4 regions of the Bacillus sp. S10(2024) genome follow, and region 1 is predicted to be linked to each of the others. Evidence: riboswitches for the same ligand, from Rfam matches in the RefSeq annotation. Region 1 holds a riboswitch; each other region holds the start of a gene.

Evidence for each region. Region 1 has a riboswitch for S-adenosylmethionine ahead of AB1280_RS00405 (methionine biosynthesis PLP-dependent protein). Riboswitches for the same ligand answer to the same signal wherever they lie in the genome.
Region 2: another riboswitch for S-adenosylmethionine. It lies ahead of AB1280_RS10760 (YezD family protein); the one in region 1 lies ahead of AB1280_RS00405 (methionine biosynthesis PLP-dependent protein).
Region 3: another riboswitch for S-adenosylmethionine. It lies ahead of AB1280_RS20410 (methionine ABC transporter ATP-binding protein); the one in region 1 lies ahead of AB1280_RS00405 (methionine biosynthesis PLP-dependent protein).
Region 4: another riboswitch for S-adenosylmethionine. It lies ahead of AB1280_RS05225 (hypothetical protein); the one in region 1 lies ahead of AB1280_RS00405 (methionine biosynthesis PLP-dependent protein).

Annotation. Positions count from the first base shown of each region.
Region 1 covers NZ_JBFLUR010000002.1:65,708-70,693, reverse strand. The annotation lists gene metH (methionine synthase) at 1-185, opposite strand, end outside; gene AB1280_RS00410 (bifunctional homocysteine S-methyltransferase/methylenetetrahydrofolate reductase) at 182-2,017, opposite strand; SAM riboswitch class I at 2,090-2,200, opposite strand; SAM riboswitch class I at 2,402-2,521, shown strand; gene AB1280_RS00405 (methionine biosynthesis PLP-dependent protein) at 2,596-3,708, shown strand; gene metC (cystathionine beta-lyase) at 3,705-4,868, shown strand.
Region 2 covers NZ_JBFLUR010000002.1:2,090,432-2,095,417, reverse strand. The annotation lists gene lysA (diaminopimelate decarboxylase) at 175-1,491, shown strand; SAM riboswitch class I at 1,635-1,743, shown strand; gene AB1280_RS10760 (YezD family protein) at 1,813-1,956, shown strand; gene AB1280_RS10755 (phosphoadenylyl-sulfate reductase) at 2,049-2,753, shown strand; gene sat (sulfate adenylyltransferase) at 2,781-3,917, shown strand; gene cysC (adenylyl-sulfate kinase) at 3,931-4,563, shown strand; gene AB1280_RS10740 (nitrite/sulfite reductase) at 4,690-4,986, shown strand, end outside.
Region 3 covers NZ_JBFLUR010000002.1:4,028,644-4,033,629, reverse strand. The annotation lists gene metQ (methionine ABC transporter substrate-binding lipoprotein MetQ) at 1-637, opposite strand, end outside; gene AB1280_RS20415 (methionine ABC transporter permease) at 716-1,381, opposite strand; gene AB1280_RS20410 (methionine ABC transporter ATP-binding protein) at 1,374-2,399, opposite strand; SAM riboswitch class I at 2,684-2,791, opposite strand; gene AB1280_RS20405 (hypothetical protein) at 2,919-3,263, opposite strand; gene AB1280_RS20400 (thioredoxin family protein) at 3,418-3,717, opposite strand; gene AB1280_RS20395 (toprim domain-containing protein) at 3,729-4,073, opposite strand; gene gcvH (glycine cleavage system protein GcvH) at 4,390-4,773, opposite strand; gene AB1280_RS20385 (arsenate reductase family protein) at 4,816-4,986, opposite strand, start outside.
Region 4 covers NZ_JBFLUR010000002.1:1,001,727-1,006,712, reverse strand. The annotation lists gene AB1280_RS05245 (MFS transporter) at 1-110, shown strand, start outside; gene AB1280_RS05240 (serine hydrolase domain-containing protein) at 205-1,467, shown strand; gene AB1280_RS05235 (group-specific protein) at 1,506-1,874, opposite strand; gene AB1280_RS05230 (hypothetical protein) at 1,871-2,008, opposite strand; gene AB1280_RS05225 (hypothetical protein) at 2,317-2,568, opposite strand; SAM riboswitch class I at 2,670-2,768, opposite strand; gene AB1280_RS05220 (hypothetical protein) at 2,916-3,107, shown strand; partial or broken gene AB1280_RS05215 (YwiC-like family protein) at 3,169-3,321, opposite strand; partial or broken gene AB1280_RS05210 (hypothetical protein) at 3,420-3,637, opposite strand; gene AB1280_RS05205 (tetratricopeptide repeat protein) at 3,743-4,837, shown strand; gene AB1280_RS05200 (hypothetical protein) at 4,837-4,986, shown strand, end outside.

The sequences.
Region 1 (4,986 bases):
TCAATATACGCTTTATGAATATGTAAAATAACGTCCGGCCGTGTTTTTACTAAATATTCATTACAGCCCTCATATTCTTCTCCGCCAAAATCTGCAGCTGAAAGGTCTTCTTGCTGAATCATCGTTCCCATTGCACCATCTAATATTAAAATTTCTTGCTGCAATCTTTCCTCGATTTGTCTCATGCATTCATTCCTTCTTTCTGCTCTTTCTTTACTTGAATATATCGAACGAGCGTTTCTGTCACTTCATATTTTAAAAATGGTGTCATTAAATAAATACCATTAAATAACTTCATCGCAACATCGATTAATTCTTTAGATATACGAATTCCTTCTATCACTGCTTCTTCTGATGTTTTATGTCCATCCATACGCCTTCTCACTTCTTCTGGAAGCGTAATGCCTGGCACCTCAAAATGTAAAAAGTCTGCATTTCGTTTACTTATGAGCGGCATAATACCAATAAAAATCGGTTGTTCGATATGCTTCGTTGCCTCATACAACTTTCGAATGAGCGCTGCATCATAAACGGGCTGTGTTAAAAAATACTCCGCACCAGCTGCAATTTTTTTCTCCATACGTTTTACAGCTGCCTCGATATGTCTGACATGCGGATTAAAAGCCCCACCAACCGAAAAACGGGTTGCTGCTCCAATTGTTTTTCCTAAAATAGACCGGCCATTGTTCATTTCCGTAATCATTTTAATGAGTTCTATAGAAGAGAGGTCGTATACAGAAGTTGCACCAGGAAAATCACCAACCCTCGCAGGATCTCCGGTTAATGCCAATACTTCCTCCATACCGAGCGCTGCTAATCCAAGTAAATGAGACTGCAGCCCAATCACATTATGATCACGGCACGTTAAATGAGTTAATATAGGGATATCGTACTTTGTTAATAACGCTCCCATTGCCATATTTGATACGCGAGGCGATGCTAAAGAATTATCTGCTAACGTAATGGCATCTGCTCCGGCCCGCTTCAACGCCTTTGCTCCTTCAAAAAATCTCTGTGTATCCAACGTTTTAGGCGGATCTAGCTCAACAATCACCGTCGTTTCCTTTTTCGCTTTTTCTGCTAATGTAATTCGATTTACTGCATTTACACGCTGCGTTGTTATTACTTCGGCTCTCTTTACAACTTCTTTGGCTATTACAGGACGCTCATTTTCAAGCGCTCGCTTCATCGCTTCGATATGGGCAGGGGTTGTTCCGCAACAGCCTCCAAGCAGTCTAACGCCTTGCTTAATAAATGCCGGTGCCATCTCTTCAAAATAAGCCGGGCTTCCTTCGTATTCGTAACGACCTTCTACATATTTAGGAAGACCAGCATTTGGATACGCGGATAAATAACCATATTGGGGAATTTCTATCATTTTAAAAGATTCAATCATATGAAGCGGTCCTAAATGACAATTTAATCCGACCACATTTGCACCATACTCTATGAGCCGCTTCAAGACATCATCTACACTATTTCCATTTTGAGTTGTATCAGCTTCATGAAGGGCAAGCTGCGCAATAAGAGGGACATTTGTTTGCTTACGTAATACTTTTACTGCATGAAGTAATTCAAATTCATCGTAAAACGTTTCTAATAATAACCCGTCAACACTTTCTTCTAGCAGGGCCTCCGCTTGCTCTAAGAGCATAAATTCACGCTCCATATCAGTAGTTGTAACTGCTCCAATATGTTTCATTCCACCGATGGTCCCAACGATTGCATTCTTTTCTGTCACAGCTGCTTTTGCATGTCTTACAGCAGCCCGATTAATTTTCCTTACGCGATCCTCAAGACCGTACATGCGAAGTTTCCCTTCATTTGCTCCATATGTATTGGTTTGAATAACATCTGCCCCTGCTACAACATATTGTTTATGAATCGAAATAATTCGCTCTGGTTCAGATATATTCAATTCTTCAAAGCAGCTTTGTAAACCATGAGAATACAGCAACGTTCCCATCGCTCCGTCCCCAATCACAATTCCTCTTTGCAATAAATCTAGTAGTTTCACATGTCTCCCTCTCTTCTTTCAATATAAAAAGCCCCCTCTTCTCAATGAAGAGGGGGACAGCGTTTTATCCTCCTCTTATCATTCAGAACACTTTGTTCCGCAGGTATTAGCACCGTTTCAAACATGTTATTTGAAGGTTGCTGGGTTTCACAGGGCCTTTCCCTCCACCACTCTTGATAAGAGTTTCATTCGATTATGATTACAAAAAGCAAACATCATTCGTTCACTTATTAACAATCCTTGTTAATTTTTTCACTAATTTAGCATGTTAAATTATGAAAGTCAACAAAAAGAAAGAAAAATAAAATTATTCAAAATATAGTTGCAATTCTTTCTGAATTTATTGTAAAGTAAAAAACATAATCAAAAACTTCATATTTTGAATTCTTATCGAGAGAGGTCGAGGGACTGGCCCAATGACGCCTCAGCAACCATTAACAAGCTTTTTATTTGTTAATAAGGTGCTAATTCCAGCAAATTGAGAAATGATTTGACAGATAAGAAGAAGACTATATTTGCCGTATATAAGCCTTCTTCTTAGAAGGCTTTTTTATTTTGCACTAAGGAGGAATTCTATTATGTCTACAATCGAAACAAAGCTTGCCCAAATTGGAAATCGTAGTGAAACAACAACTGGAGCGGTCAACCCACCCGTTTACTTTTCCACCGCTTATCGCCACGAAGGAATTGGAACGTCAACGGGGTTTGATTATTCCCGAACCGGAAACCCAACGCGCCTTCTATTAGAACGCGCGATTGCTGACTTAGAACATGGCGAACAAGGCTATGCCTGTAGCTCAGGAATGGCCGCTGTTCTTCTTGTCCTTTCACTATTCCGCTCTGGTGACGAACTGATTGTATCTGAAGATTTATACGGCGGAACATATCGTTTATTTACAGAGCACGAGCAAAAATGGGATGTTCGATGTAGATATATAGATACGCAGCATATAGAAGAAATTAAAAAAGCAATTTCTTCGAAAACAAAAGCCATTTTCATAGAAACACCAACAAATCCACTGATGCAAGTAACAGACATTGCCGCAGTTGCTGCCGTTGCAAAACGCCACGACTTGCTCCTTATTGTTGATAACACATTTTACACACCCTATTTACAACAACCATTAACAATAGGGGCTGATATTGTCCTGCATAGCGCTACAAAGTATTTAGGCGGTCATAATGATGTATTAAGCGGACTCGTTGTTGCAAAAGGGGAAAAGTTACGTGAAGAACTCGCGCACTATCATAACGCATCTGGAGCCGTGTTAAGCCCATTTGATTCTTGGCTTTTAATACGAGGCATGAAAACATTAGCGCTGCGCATGAGGCAACATGAAGAGAATGCAAAAGCAATTGTTGCCTATTTACAAGAAGAAGAAGCCATAACCGATGTGTATTATCCAGGAAAAGGCGGTATGATTTCTTTTAAACTACGAGAAGAAGCGTGGATTGATCCGTTCTTACAATCACTTTCTCTTATTACGTTTGCAGAAAGTCTTGGCGGTGTAGAAAGCTTTATTACATACCCTGCAACACAAACACATGCCGATATACCAAAAGATATTCGCACTGCACGAGGTGTTTGTAATCGTCTGCTTCGCTTCTCCGTAGGAATTGAAAACCAAGATGATTTAATTCAAGACTTACAGCAAACTTTAAAACAAGTAAAAGAAGGAGTGAGAATATGAGTTATTCCCTAGATACACTTTTACTTCATAATCGTTTTAAGCATGACAAACAAACAGGTGCTGTCAATGTTCCTGTTTATAATACATCTACCTTTCATCAATTTGATGTAGATTCATTTGGAAAATATGATTATAGTCGTTCTGGAAATCCCACACGCGATGCTCTCGAGGAACTCATCACTTTACTAGAAGGCGGAAGCAAAGGATTTGCCTTTTCATCTGGCATGGCTGCTATTTCAACAGCCTTTCTTCTTTTATCGCAAGGAGACCATGTCCTTATTTCTGAAGATGTGTACGGTGGCACATACCGAATTATAACGGAAGTCCTCTCTCGTTACGGGGTTTCACACACATTCGTTGACATGACAAATTTAGAAGAAGTAAAACAAAGCATTAGACCCAATACAAAAGTTTTTTACGTTGAGACACCATCAAATCCATTATTAAAAGTAACAAATATTAGAGCCGTTTGTGCACTTGCAAAATCTATTGGTGCGCTCACTTTTGTTGATAATACATTTTTAACACCCCTTTACCAAAAACCGTTAGAACTTGGGGCTGATATCGTTCTCCATAGCGCAACAAAATTCCTCGCAGGTCATAGTGATGTTACCGCAGGATTAGCAGTCGTAAAAGATGAAGAACTCGCAAAAAAAGTGAGGTTTTTACAAAATTCTTTTGGAGCTATATTAGGACCACAAGATTGCTCCCTTGTGCTTCGCGGTTTAAAAACATTGCACGTGCGCTTAGAGCACTCTTCACGAAACGCTGAAAAAATTGCCTGTTATTTGAAGCATCATCCAAAAATTAAAGATATCTATTATCCAGGGTTACCATCCCATCCCGGATATGAAACACAGCACAATCAAGCAAAATCAGCAGGAGCAGTCCTTTCCTTTACACTAGAATCTGAACATGCGCTAAGGCAGTTTCTAGCACACATTCAACTTCCGGTATTTGCGGTTAGTTTAGGAGCAGTTGAATCGATTCTTTCGTATCCAACAAAAATGTCACACGCTTCCATGCCACAAGAAGAACGTGAAAAACGAGGAATTTCAAATGCACTGCTGCGCTTATCGGTTGGATTAGAAAACGCAGACGATTTAATTGCGGACCTTGAGCATGCGCTTACGTATGTAGAAGAAGTCGTTACCTCGTAAAAAAAGTTAAACTAGAGAATGATATAAAGTGAAACTTTAATCAGTGGGGGATTCTTCATCCCCCACTGATTATTAGCCCTCACCAATCGAGCGCATGCCAGCAGTTTATCTCCCACCT
Region 2 (4,986 bases), 2.0 Mb from region 1:
CCTTCTTTTTAGGGGGTGTCAAGGGCATTTGGCCGCGTTTCCTACCACATGCGATGTTTAAAACAAAAGGAAGAAGCAAGTAGCGTTTATGTTGTATTCTGCATAGCAACGACTTATATGTCGAAAAATTAAAATGGATATATAGATGTTTTTGAGAAAAAGGGAGGAATTCACATGTATTTACACGGCACAAGCCGAATTAACGAGCAAGGACACTTAGAAATTGGGGGATGCGATGCTACTGAACTTACAGCGACATATGGTACACCTCTTTATGTATATGATGAAGCAACAATTCGTGAGAAATGTCGTGCATTTCATCGTGCTTTTAGAGAGTGTGGGTTCTCTTACCAAGTAGCATATGCAAGCAAAGCGTTCTTGTGCATGGAAATGTGCCGATTAGCTGCGGAAGAAAATATGTCACTTGATGTTGTGTCTAGCGGAGAGTTATATACAGCGCTGCAAGCAGGATTTCCAGCTGAACGTATCCATTTTCATGGCAACAATAAAACAGAAGAAGAGATGAGAATGGCATTAGAAGCTAACATCGGGTGTTTCGTTGTAGATAATTTTTTGGAACTAGAAGTATTGCATGATTTAGCGAAAGAATACGGGAAAGTTGCCAGTGTTCTGCTTCGTGTGACTCCGGGAGTAGAAGCGCATACGCATGAATATATTACAACAGGTCAAGATGATTCTAAGTTTGGCTTTGGTATTTCAACAGGGCATGCATTACAAGCAATGAAAAATGCATTAGAAAAATCGAATTATCATGTGTTAGGAATTCACTCTCATATTGGATCGCAAATTTTTGAAACGGCAGGATTTGTTCGTGCAATTGAAGTGCTTCACAAATTCTTAGAATTAGTGAGAAAAGAAATGGATTACGTAGCTCCTGTATTAAATGTAGGCGGTGGGTTTGGAATTCGTTATACGGAAGGAGATACACCGCTTGCTCTTGGTGAATATGTGCAAGCAGTAACAGATGCGGTACGCGAGCAGTTTACAGCGTGTGGATATCCACTTCCAGAAATTTGGGTAGAGCCAGGTCGTAGTATTGTTGGGGATGCAGGAACAACTTTGTACACAGTGGGTGCGATTAAAGATATTCCAGGCATTCGCAAGTATGTATCGGTTGATGGTGGCATGACAGATAACCTTCGACCAGCACTTTACGGAGCTCGTTATGAAGCATTGCTAGCAAATCGAGCGAATGAATCTGCTGAAGAGGTTGTTTCCATTGCAGGTAAGTGTTGTGAAAGCGGGGATATGCTCATTTGGGATGTAGCGCTCCCGAAAGTTGTTTCTTGTGATCTTTTGGCTATCTCTTGTACAGGAGCATATGGTTATTCGATGGCAAATAATTACAATCGCATTCGTCGACCGGCAGTTGTGTTTGTGGAAAACGGAAACTCTCATGTTGTTGTTGAGAGGGAATCGTATGATAATATTATCGGAAATGATCGCATACGTGTAAAGGAATTTGTATAAAGTGAAACTTCCATCGGTGGAGGCTTTTTCATCCCCCACCGATGGTTAGTTGAACAATGCCTTCTTTTAAAAAAAAATAAAATTTATCGGAAAACTAGGATTGAAAAAAATCAGAATTGTGTTAAAATGCAAATATAATTAAATTCTTATCAAGAGCGGCGGAGGGAACTGGCCCAAAGAAGCCCGGCAACCTACTTTATAAAAGTAAGGTGCTACTTCCAGCAAAATGGAATCCATTTTGGAAGATAAGGTAGATACGTTACCGGAACAGTCTTTTCGAAATGGGAAAGATTTTTTTTATGAAAAAAGGAGGGGCTGTTCATGGGGGAGCGCGGACAATTTGAGGAAGTAGTAAGTAAGATTCAAGCGATGCTTGCTGATATGAAATATGGCTCAATTACAATTGTTGTGCAAGATGGTAAAGTGATTCAACTTGAAAAAAGTGAAAAAGTACGTTTGAAATAAGCATGCTGACTAGAAAAACTAGAGGCGGCTTTAATCTATTTTTATTAGATTAAAGCCGTCTTTTTGTATGAATTATATGAAGGGGGAGAACGATGTTAACGTATGAAACTTGGAAAAATCATTTTGTTTCATTTCCGGAGGATGATGAAACGAAAGGTGCTTTAGCAGCGGTGCGCTGGGCCTATGAACATTATAGGAAGGATATTGTGTATGCATGCAGCTTTGGGATAGAAGGAATGGTTTTATTGCATGTTATTAACCAAGTAAATCCATCTGCAAATGTTGTATTTTTAGATACAAATATTCATTTTCAAGAAACGTACGACTTAATCAAAAAAGTACGAGAACAATATCCTAAGTTGAATATTATTGAAAAACAACCAGAACTTACGCTTGGAGAACAAGCAAAAGAGCATGGCAATAAATTATGGGAAAATAATCCAAACCTTTGTTGTCAATTAAGAAAGATTAAGCCGTTAGAAGAAGTACTTACAGGTAGGAAAGCATGGATATCAGGTTTGAGAAGAGAGCAGTCTGAAACGAGAAAAAATACGCAGTTCGTTAATCAAGATCATCGATTTCAATCTGTTAAAATTTGTCCGCTTATTCATTGGACTTGGAAGGAAGTTTGGCGTTACGTATACAAGTATAATTTGCCATACAATCCACTTCATGATATTGGGTATCCGAGCATCGGATGTGAAACGTGCACTGTGCAGGTGCAAGAAGGCAGCGATTTAAGAGATGGACGGTGGGCCGGAAAGACAAAAACGGAATGTGGTCTGCATTATCAATAAAGGCTGATAAAAAAGGAGAAGAAGAGAATGAGTGATAGAAAAACATTAGTGAATCGAATTGATACAACATATGAAACAGCACATATTGTAAAGGAAATTGAGCTGGATGGAGTGGCATTAAGTGATTTAGAGCTTATTGCTATCGGTGGATATAGCCCGCTTACTGGTTTTTTAGGGGAAAGTGATTATACATCCGTAGTCGAGGAAATGAGATTAACAAATGGAGAGGTATGGAGCATTCCAATTACATTACCTATAACAGAAGAAAAAGCGAAAGAATTACAAGAAGGGGAAGAGGTTAGGCTTGTAAAAGATAGTGTGACTTATGGTGTGATTCAAGTTGAAGAAATGTACACGTCTAACAAAGAAAAAGAGGCATTTCTTGTCTATAAAACGGTAGAAGACGAACATCCGGGCGTTAAGAAATTATATGATCGTCCTAATGTGTATGTAGGAGGACCAATTACGCTTGTGAAACGAATTGAAAAAGAAAAATTTGCTGCTTATTATTTAGATCCAAGTGAAACACGAGCGGAGTTTCAGCGGCGTGGCTGGAAAACAATCGTCGGTTTTCAAACGAGAAATCCAGTTCATCGGGCACATGAATACATTCAAAAAGCGGCTCTTGAAATTGTTGACGGTTTGTTTTTAAATCCGCTCGTTGGTGAAACAAAGTCAGATGATATTCCAGCTGATGTTCGAATGGAAAGTTACGAAGTTCTTCTTGAAAACTACTATCCAAAAAATCGTGTCTTCTTAGCGGTATTTCCAGCGGCGATGCGATATGCGGGGCCTCGTGAAGCGATTTTTCATGCACTTGTCAGGAAAAACTTTGGATGTACACATTTTATTGTTGGCCGTGACCACGCGGGTGTTGGAAATTATTACGGTACGTATGAAGCACAGGAGATTTTTAACAATTTTACAGTAGAAGAGTTAGGGATTACGCCCCTCTTTTTTGAACATAGTTTTTATTGTGCAAAATGTGAGGGAATGGCATCAACAAAAACATGTCCGCATGGAAAAGAAGCACATGTCATTTTATCAGGCACAAAGGTAAGAGAGCTTTTACGAAATGGAGAATTACCACCAAGTACGTTTAGTCGTAAAGAAGTAGTAGAAGTCTTAATACGTGGGTTGCAAAAAGAAGTTGTGACAAAGTAAGGGGAGAAAATAGATGGGAACAAATATTACTTGGCATGCAGCATCTGTTTCAAAAGAAGAACGCCGAAAACAAAATAAGAATCATAGTTTTGTTCTATGGTTTACAGGTTTATCAGCTTCTGGGAAGTCCACAGTAGCCAATGCGGTAGCTCGCAAATTATTTGAGAAGAATACTGGTAATTATGTATTAGACGGAGATAATATTCGTCACGGTTTAAATAAAGATCTAGGATTTTCCGAGCATGAGCGTACAGAAAATATTCGGCGTATCGGTGAGGTGGCGAAACTATTTGTTGATAATGGAAGCATTGTACTTACAGCATTTATTTCACCATTTCGAGAAGATCGCAGGCAAGTGCGTGACATATTAGAACAAGATGAGTTTGTTGAAGTATTTGTAAAGTGTCCGATTGCAGAGTGTGAAAAGCGTGATCCAAAAGGGTTGTATAAAAAGGCAAGAAGCGGAGAGATTAAGCAGTTTACGGGAATTGACTCTCCATATGAAGAGCCAATTCAAGCTGAGGTTATTGTGGAAACACATCGTTATTCGATTGAAGAGTGCGCACAGCAAATTATTGCTTATTTGCAAAAACGAAGCTTTATCCCGCCATTCGTGGGCAGTAAGACCCCACCTCAAGATCAATAGAAGATCGTTTTCCAACTCCAGTGTCCTGCGATTCTGAACGAGCGCTTCCGCTTTTCTAAAGAAAATAGGTGGGGGATGAAGCACCACCACTGAGTAAAGTTTCACTTTATCTAGGGAGGGAACAAGATGAGTTATGAAAAAGTGTGGGCAAACAATAAAAAATTAAATATAACAGAGAAAAAGAAATTAGAAAAAGACGGTTTAGAAATTTTTAAAGATATTCCATATTATGCTGAACGTGGATTTGCGTCTATTCCGAAAGAGGAGTGGGATTCTTTTAAGTGGGCAGGACTATATTTGCAGCGCCCAAAAGAGGCGGGATATTTTATGATGCGTGTGAATATTCCATCTGGAATTATAACAAATGAACAAGTGGAGGCTCTTGCTTCTATTGCAGAAGATTACGGACGTGATGTACTTGAT
Region 3 (4,986 bases), 4.0 Mb from region 1:
TTGTTGGATTTAATTTTGCATCAATTGCATAGTTTGAGTTAATGAAAATTGCATCACCTTCATTGTTCTCATATAACTTTGGTGTAAGACCTGGTTCAACATCCGTTTTAAATTTCAAGTTTTTCGGATTTTCTACAATATCTTTTTCTGTCGCTTTTACAACATCTACGCCATCTTTCAGTTTAATAACGCCGCCTTTTTGCAGAAGTGCTAACATACGTCCGCGCTCTGATACGTTATTACTCATAATTACTGTTCCACCACTTGGAAGGTCTTTTAAACTTTTGTATTTCTTAGAGTAAATTCCCATAGGTTCTAAATGAATTTTTCCGGCATTTACAAAGTTATATCCTTTTTCTTGGATTTCCTTCTCTAAATACGGAATGTGTTGGAAATAGTTAGCATCAAGTTCTTTACTAGCTAACGTTTGGTTTGGTAGTATATAGTCTTGGAATTTTTTCACTTTTAATGTAATACCCTTTTTTTCTAACAATGGTTTCGCTTTTTCTAAAATAACCGCATGCGGTACGTTAGAAGCACCCACTACAAGTGTTTTCTTATCTTTTTCGCCGCTACCACAAGCAGCTAATGCAAATACAAATACAGCAATAAGTGCTGAAAATAATACCTTTTTCATATTCTGACACCCTTTCTTTTCTAAATATTCTAAATAGTTTTTTTATAAAAAGTCTTCGTCTGAGACGAAAACTCTTCTTTATCTTTTATCAAGTCGCTTCGTAAAGAAGTCACCAAGCACTTGAATAATAAATACGATTACAAGCACAAGAATTGTTGCCATGAGAGTTACATCGCTATTGTTGCGCTGGAATCCTTCTAAATAAGCAAGTGTCCCAAGACCGCCTGCACCAACTACTCCAGCCATCGCTGTGTAGCCCACAAGTGCAATCGCCGTTACTGTAATACCCGAAATGAGTGCTGGCAAAGATTCTGGTATCAGTACTTTTAAAATAATTGTACTCGTCTTTGCCCCCATCGCTTTCGATGCTTCGATGACACCTTTATCAATTTCACGAAGGGCAATTTCAACCATTCTCGCATAAAACGGCGCCGCTCCAACAATTAATGCTGGCAGTGCAGCACTTGCTCCAAGAATTGTGTTTAGAAGAAACTTCGTAAACGGAATCAGTAAAATAATTAAAATAATGAACGGGATAGAACGGAAAATATTTACAAACGTACCGATTATAACATTGACTGGTTTGTTCTCCCATAAATTATCTTTTCCTGTAAGGAACAGTAATAACCCTAGAATAAGACCAAATACAAATGTTGCCAGTGTGGCAATTGCTGTCATATATAGCGTTTCCCCGGTAGCTTCTAGCATTGTATCCCAATCGACATTTTGAAGCAGATTATCCATGTGCAATCACCTCCAGCTCGACTTGCTCTTGTTGAATCGTTGCAATTGCTTTTGCAATCACATCTTCGTCGCCATTTAAGTGGACAATTAAGCTTCCATACGCCCCGTTTGCCGTTTGTGCAATATTCCCTTGCAAAATGCTCACTTCCACTCCATCTTGCTTCATTAAATCTTGTAAAACTGGTCTTTCTACTGCTTCACCAATAAATTGCAGTTTCACGACCTTTCCTTCCGGATATTTCTCTTCTAAATGCTCGATTGCTTCATCCGCATCTTCAGAATCTGTTATTTGCTTAACGAAGCGCTTTGTAATGTCTTGCTGCGGATTACGAAATACATCTAACACGCTGCCACTTTCAACAATCTTCCCTTTTTCCATAACTGCAACGCGGTTACAAATTTTTTGAATGACATGCATTTCATGTGTAATAAGTACAATTGTTAACCCAAGACGCCTATTAATATCGAGAAGCAAATCTAAAATTTGATCTGTTGTTTCTGGATCTAACGCTGACGTTGCTTCATCGCACAATAATACTTTCGGATTATTCGCTAGCGCTCTCGCAATACCAACGCGCTGCTTTTGTCCACCACTTAGCTGAGATGGATACGCATTTCCTCGCCCTTCTAAACCAACAAGACGAATTAATTCATCTACACGCTGATCTCGTTTCTCTTTTGTCACCCCAGCAATTTCAAGCGGGAAAGCAATATTTTCACGAACAGTTCGTGACCAAAGCAAGTTGAAGTGCTGAAAAATCATCCCGATTTCTTGACGTGCTTCGCGAAGTTCCTTACCTGTAATTGCCGAAATTACACGCGCTCCAATCGTAATCTTTCCAGACGTTGGTTTCTCCAACTGATTAAACAAGCGAATTAACGAACTCTTTCCGGCACCACTATAACCGATAACGCCGAAAATCTCGCCTTTTTCTATTTGTAAATTCGCATCATCCACAGCAGTAACATCACCGTGTTTAGAACGATATATTTTCTTTACATTCTCCAATATGATCATAGATGTCACCTCTTTTTTAATTAAAAAGCGTAAGCGGCTCGTTCAGCTCTGATCGGCTAAGGTTCTCGCGCACAAAAGATGCTTTTTATCTTTTCGTGCGGGAGGTTCTTAGACGCGAGGAGCTAGCCGTTGAAGCTAGATTATAAAAGCGTAAGCGGCTCTCCGCCATCACTATAAAAACGTTTTGTTGTTCAAGCATCCTCCTTACACCGAGACAACAAAAAAACCTTTCTGCTTTAAAATGAGCAGAAAGGTTTATATACATAAATTACTATTATCCTTTCCTCTCATCTCTCAAAGCATTCGCTTTGCAGGAATTGGCACCATTTCAACATAAGTTGACGGTTGCCGGGTTTCATAGGGCACAGTCCCTCCACCTCTCTTGATAAGAGAAAATCAGATATAAATTTCGTCTGATTTTATCGTTATGAAGTTTTCGTTATTTTATGTTTTGAATTGTATCAACGCATGAAATAGATGTCAACAGAAATTTTTAGCAAAAAATAAACTTTCTGAAAGTTAAGCGCCAACTCTTAACGGTTTGCAAATATGAAATACCGATTCTAATAATAACATCGTTCGATAAGTCCCTTTATATGTAATCGCATTTCGGCGCAATAGCGACTGCAAGCGGACTTGCCCTGTAATCAACAATCGCAAATCTGTTTCTTGAAAACAAACAAGCTGTTCTGTTCCCACCGCACCATTTATAAGTTCAATTTTCTCTCTTGAAATATTTAATGAATAACATTCATCTTGGAAAGTAAAACAAACAATCTTCTCGAATTGTGGTAATAATGGTTCTAAGTGACATTGCGTATCGGCATATGTTACAAATGATTGAAGCAGTGAATACAATTTCATCTTTATCACACTCCTCATATCACGTTTTACATATAACCATTCCATTTTTATAACGCGCTCTCCTGTATCATTCTCTCGACAAAAGCTGTACCAAAAAACATTTATTCCTTACTATTTCCCAAGAAATATGTCGAGGCGGCAAAATTTTTGCCGCCTATTGTAATTCCATATATAAATATTCCACAGATTGAAATGCATATATTTTCTTTACAAGCTGATTCTTCTCAAATATAAGTAAACACGGAACACTTTCAATTTGATACTCCCGCGCAAAATGCGGTGCATAATTTACATTCAGCATTCCAATTTCTAAATGAGACAACGCTGCCTCAACAACCGTTAACATTTTTTTCGCAAGCTGACACGTACCACACATTGGCGTATATACGTATAACACCGTTTTTTCTTGGTCTCTAACTGCAGCTTCTGCTTCATGTCCTGTCCAATCAATCATTGTACCATTCCTTACCGTAAAAATTCTGTATAGACGTCAATGTCAGCTCCCCATAAAACGTTCGCTAAATGAGATGACGGTGCAGTCGCAACCTCTCGATACGAACGGTCGATGTAAATATGTTCAGCATGTGGAAATTCTCGGCGAAACTGTTTGCGTAATTTCTCTCCTGCATCATCTGCATCCACAAGAACATATACTTCTTTATCATACAGCTGGTCAATGAGTTCATCCATTTTCGACAAACTAATTGTACCATTTGTACAAACAATTTCCACCGGTTCTCTAATAATCGTTTCGATCTTTCTCTTATCTGACTTACCTTCAACAATAATTACTTTTTCCACATAGACCACTTAGCATCACCCGATCAGCATATACTATGATACAACCTTGTCTTTAGTATATAGTATATTCGATATTTTAATGTTGTTTCCTGTTTATTTTTGTGATTAAAAGCGGAAGCGGCTCGTCTAGAATGTGCGGGGGATGGAGCTTCTGACGTAGAGGTGCAGGAAATGGGCCCTGACCGCTTCTATGCATGGCCAGATGTTCTTGCGCACCTAAAAAGAAAGGTCTTTTTGTTGGTTTTTCAATCGGCATTTCATATAATACAAATACCTTTAAAAACCGCACAACTAAAAAAGACAGCTCTCAGCTGTCTTTTTTAGATTAGTCTTGATTAATCATTTCTTCGTATTGTTCTGCAGTTAATAATTTCTCTACTTGACCTGCATCTTCAAGCTCAACTTTAATCATCCATGCACCTTCGTATGGAGACTCGTTAACAAGCTCTGGCTTGTCATTTAAATCTTCGTTTACTGCTACAACTTTACCTGCTACAGGCGCGTATAATTCAGAAACTGTTTTAACAGACTCTACACTTCCGAATGGCTCGTCAACTGCAATTGTTGCACCAACTTCAGGAAGTTCAACGAATACGATATCTCCTAATTCGTGTTGTGCGAAATCTGTAATACCGATAATAACTTGGTTGCCTTCAACTTGTACCCATTCGTGTTCTTCAGAGTAACGTAATTGTTTTGGAATGCTCATGTCTGTACCTCCAATGAATGTTATTAATTATGTAAAAGCACCTTATTGGTACTTTTTCCACACGCTTTCAAATTGCTCTTCGTTAAAGCCAACCGTTACATCATTACTGCCTGTTACAATTGGTCGTTTGATTAACATGCCATCAGAAGCGAGCATGTCCAACATTTCTTCTTCACTTGCATCTTTTAGCTTTTCCTTTAACCCAAGCTCGCG
Region 4 (4,986 bases), 940 kb from region 1:
ATTTTATTTCTTCCATTATCGTTGCATTTACATTACTGATTTACTATATTCTTCATGGACGGAAACAAAAGTTCAAAAAGCAAACAACGCAAGAAAAATTATCTGCTTAATCCTATAAGAGAGAGTAAACTTCTACGTTTACTCTCCTTTTTTTTGCTTCTCAATAGGCTTATCTCTTATAATAAAACTAGAAGGAGGCTTATTATGAGACTAAAAAAATCCCCGCTCATTTTAATCATTTTGATTTTTTTATGTATCTTGACTGGTATGGGATTTACGTTATTCAATCCAAATAAAAGTTTTTCTTCAAGACAAACAGTAACGAAAAAAAATTGGTTACAAGATCCTTATCTCCGTTGGTCTTATTCACATATGTGTGAATTAACATCAACAAAAGTTGTTGTTAAAAATCAAAATTATGTATCCTCAATTCCAACTAATTTGCAAAATCTAGATCATCTAGAAATCACAGATGAAGATGAAAATAATACCACGGTTCGGAAATTATTAGAAAAACATAAAACAGATGCCTTTATTGTTTTACATGATGGAAAGCTTGTATATGAACGGTACTTTCATGGATATAAAGAAAACGAACCGCACGGTATGGCATCAGTAGCAAAAGTATTTACAGGACTGCTCGTTAATTCACTCATTGAAGAAGGAAAGCTACAACCCAATGCAACTGCTGAAACATATGTAAAAGAGTTACAAGGAACACCATTTGGAATCGCAACAATTCAACAACTTTTAGATATGCAAGTTTCAGCAAAATATCCAACTCACGGTTTTAAACAGGCTGGATTAGATAACCAAGATGCACAATTATATTTAGCAAGCAATCTTCTTCCTCGTGGTAAATACTATAATGGACCGACAACAATATACGACATGTTACTAGAAGCAAATGAAACCGCTGCTCCAGGGGAAACATTTTCATATAATAACGGTTCTGCTGAAACACTAGCCTGGCTCCTTCGTACTGTAACAGGAAAATCACTCGCAGATTTAGTAAGTGAACGGATTTGGTCACCAATTGGCGCAGAAGAAAATGCATATTACGTTGTTGACAAAACTGGAGTGGAACAGGCAAGTGCAGGATTAAATACCACTGCACGAGATATGGTGAGATTCGGAAAGATGATTTTAGACAATGGTGTATATAACGGGAAACAAGTTATTTCTTCTTCTATAATTGAAGAAATTAAGGATATTAAAAAATACGATCTCCCTGTTGGCGATGGCGAAGAATATTCATATCATAATCAGTGGTGGATCTCCCACAATGAACATAATGCCTTTGAAGTACTAGGCAGTTATGGACAACGATTATATATCGACCCAACTGCACATATGGTTATCGTTCATTTTTCTTCCAATGCGAATCATAATGGAGAAATACAATCCGCATATAGCAAAATGTATTTGCAAATTGCTGAATACTTGCAGAGAGAGTCCTCTAATTAAGTTCAAATCCCTAAATTTTTGTTACGAAAAGAGCTGTCTCATGACAGCTCTTTCTCTATAATTGTAATTACATATTTCCATTGTTCTTCTGAAAAACATAACGGTTTTAACTGAAATACCATAGAACAGATCTCTTCTATATAATGAACATTTTCCTGTAAAAATTTCCATTGGAGCAACTTAGGTATATACAACTCTACAACTTGTTCACTTTGTTCTACTAATATGTCTACTTCTCTCTCACAAATACCTCTTATAAGATATTCTTCTCGCACTTCTTGTTTGACTTTAGAAAATTGCTTACTATTCTCCTTTATACCAAGTAAACAATCCAGATAAGAAAAAAACAAATCATCTTCTCTTTTACATACATTCGCAATTTTGTAAATCAGTTCCCTATTTTTCATAATCTTGTTGCCTTTTCATATATCTCTTGCAGCCATTTCTCTCTTTTTTCTTGTTTACTATTTTTCACTTGTTTCAAAATGGCACCGATGAAGCTATAAGAGTTTGGATGTGCATATACAATTAATATGTTCATTGTAAACAACACCTTCCTTTAATTCCCTTTTGACTTTTTCTACGCTCACATGCTATTCTAATACATGTCAAGGGGCAAGCCTCTTTGACAAAACAACTGACACCTATTCGGCGATGGTGTCCTTTTTATTTGTTAGCCGAAAACGCTCATCTTTAGGGGCACATTTAATTTTTTAACACTACACACTCAGCACCATTCTCTTGTAAAAAGACTGCATAACACAGTCTTTTTATCTACATAACGCTCTTCGAACAAAATGAATTTTCAAATAAATAATACTATAAAAAAGGAGAGTAACCCCCTTTTTGTTATTTTACAATGTAATATATCCCCTTATCATCTATACATTTATGTTGCTCTGCTAACGTAATTTTCCCATCTAATTTTAGTTCATCTAGCAGTCGTAGTAAGTAAAATTGCTGCAGCATCTTCTTCGCAAATTTCCCTTCATGTTCTGCTGCAATATGTTGTTGAATATCTAATAATGTAATCGGTTCTTCCTTCTCTTCCATATATTTATAAATTGCATTACGTAGTGTAATATATTTCTCAAGTGTCATAACATGCTCGTTCCTTTCTTCTCGTTGTCCATCTTTCATTATCGGTTTTTTTTGCAATAAAAAAACCTCTTCGATAAGAAGAAGCGGTACATATCTCTTCCTTCTTATCTGTCAGAACAAAACTGTTCTGCTGGAATTAGCACCTACATCGTGGTTGCTGGGTTTCATCGGGCCAGTCCCTCCACCTCTCTGGATAAGAAAATATTCACTTTATCTCTTACTATAATGAATATAACCTAAAAAGTCAATTCTCATAAGAATAATCAGGATTTATTTTTTAGACTGCTCTGATATTTTATTTTGTTTTGCTCATACTACAAATGTATAAGACCAAAGGAGGCGCAGTCATGCAAAAAAATGCACGTGGTCACGTTCAAGATTCTTGCCAAGCTTTACACGAAGCAAAGAATTGTTTACAAAATGCCTTACAAACAGTTGAGAAATCAGATAATCGTCAACGCATTGAACAATCTTTACAAGCTGTTCAACATGCACTGCATCAATGTGATAGTACAGCTGAAGTTTTATCTCAAGAATAAAAATGCCTTACAAAAAAAAGTAAGCACATATGAATCATGCTTACTTTTTTATTACTTAATATCAGCCCGTAAATTGAAATAACACTATAGTAGCAATGAAAAAATAAATTGAATTGACGATTTCCCACACACCCACTTTTAAAACAGATACTTTTTTACCATACAAAACGATAGCTCGAATGCAGCTTGGAATAAACGTAATGACAAACCATGGTGTCTTTAGGTGTCTTTAGGTGTCTTTAGGTGTCTTTAATTGAACAATTCCAGTTACAACAACACACTGTAATCTTTTTTCATTATAAAATTTTTTCCTCAAACCCTTTTATTCTCTATCTCCTTCTCCCATTCACTTAAATATGGTAATATTCATGATCGTTAGGCCCATCAAATAACAAAGAAATAAATTCTAACTCATTCCCATCATAATCGAGAAAATATATACTCGCTGCCGACATTCAGCTTTGAACAATCGGTTCTTCGCTCCCTTTTCCTTGACTTCCAATCACTTCTTTTCCCCTCTCCTTTAACCAAGTTTAGACCTCTTTAAAATCTTAGTAAAAGAAAAAAATTTCTCAATAACTAAATATTTTAAAACTTGATACAATTGAATAAATATAAATTAGGAGGGTTTATGAATGGAGACTACAAAAGTTGCGATAGAACAAATTACATCTCTACTAAATAAATGGCACGATTCAATTCGTAATCAAAATACTGTTCTTGCACTTGAAATTAGAAATGATGTAAAGGAAAAAATTGATAACATCGAGGGAAATCAAAATATTTTATTCTACTACTCTTTACTAGAGTTTAGATATCAATTACTTATAAATGATTTTAGAGAATCAAAAATTTTGTCAGAAAAAATAAACAGCTTTGAAAAACCAGCTGACAATTTTTTAACATATTACTATTATTTTTTTAAAGCAATACATGCTACTGAAATTGGTAAATTTAAAGAAGCTAACGAGTACTTTAACAATGCTAAAGAGTTACTAAAGAATATACCTGAAGAAGCTGAGAAAGCTGAATTTTCCTACAAATTCGCAGCATTCAACTATCAAATTCGTCAACCACTTGTGGCTATCAATTATGCAACAAAAGCCAAAAAATATTATGAAAATTTATTAGGAAATGAAATTAATATTGCTGGTTGTACCAATATTTTAGGACTTACATGCACTTCTTTAGGTCAATATGAAGCTGCTGAAGAATATTTCATAAATGCTTTAGATATTGTTAATAAAAAGAAAAATACACAACTTGCTCTAAAAATCAGACATAATTTAGGCTTCTTATATGCTGAGCAAAACTTATCTGAGGCTGCTATTAGAAATTTATCTGCTTCTATTGAAGATTCTGAAACTGATTATAAATGTACCTTTCTATTGGCAAGAGAACATTTTAAATTAGGTCATACTAAAGAAACAAATAAATTAATTGAAAAGGGATTGGAAATTTGTAATCGTTTACAAGCAATTGAATATAAACACCACTTCTCCATCCTTCATGCATTAAATACAAAATCACCAACTAGTACATTTGAAATAATAATTAAAGAAGGAATTCAATACTTTGAGCAAGAAGATTTATTAGGATTCGTACATGACTACTCTAAACAATTGGCTTTAAAGTTTTATGCTTCTAATCAATCAGATAAAGCAAGTCAATATTTTTACAAGTCACACGAAGCCGAACAAAAACTACAAGATAAGGAGGCTTTAAAATAATGAAAAAAACAGCTAAATTTTTTGGAATTACATTCGGATTAACTTTACTACTAACAGGACTTATTGGGTATACTCCTTCAAACACATTACAGGCGGAACATGGTAAAACATTCATGAAACAATCAGATGCTCTAAACTCTGTTCAAGAA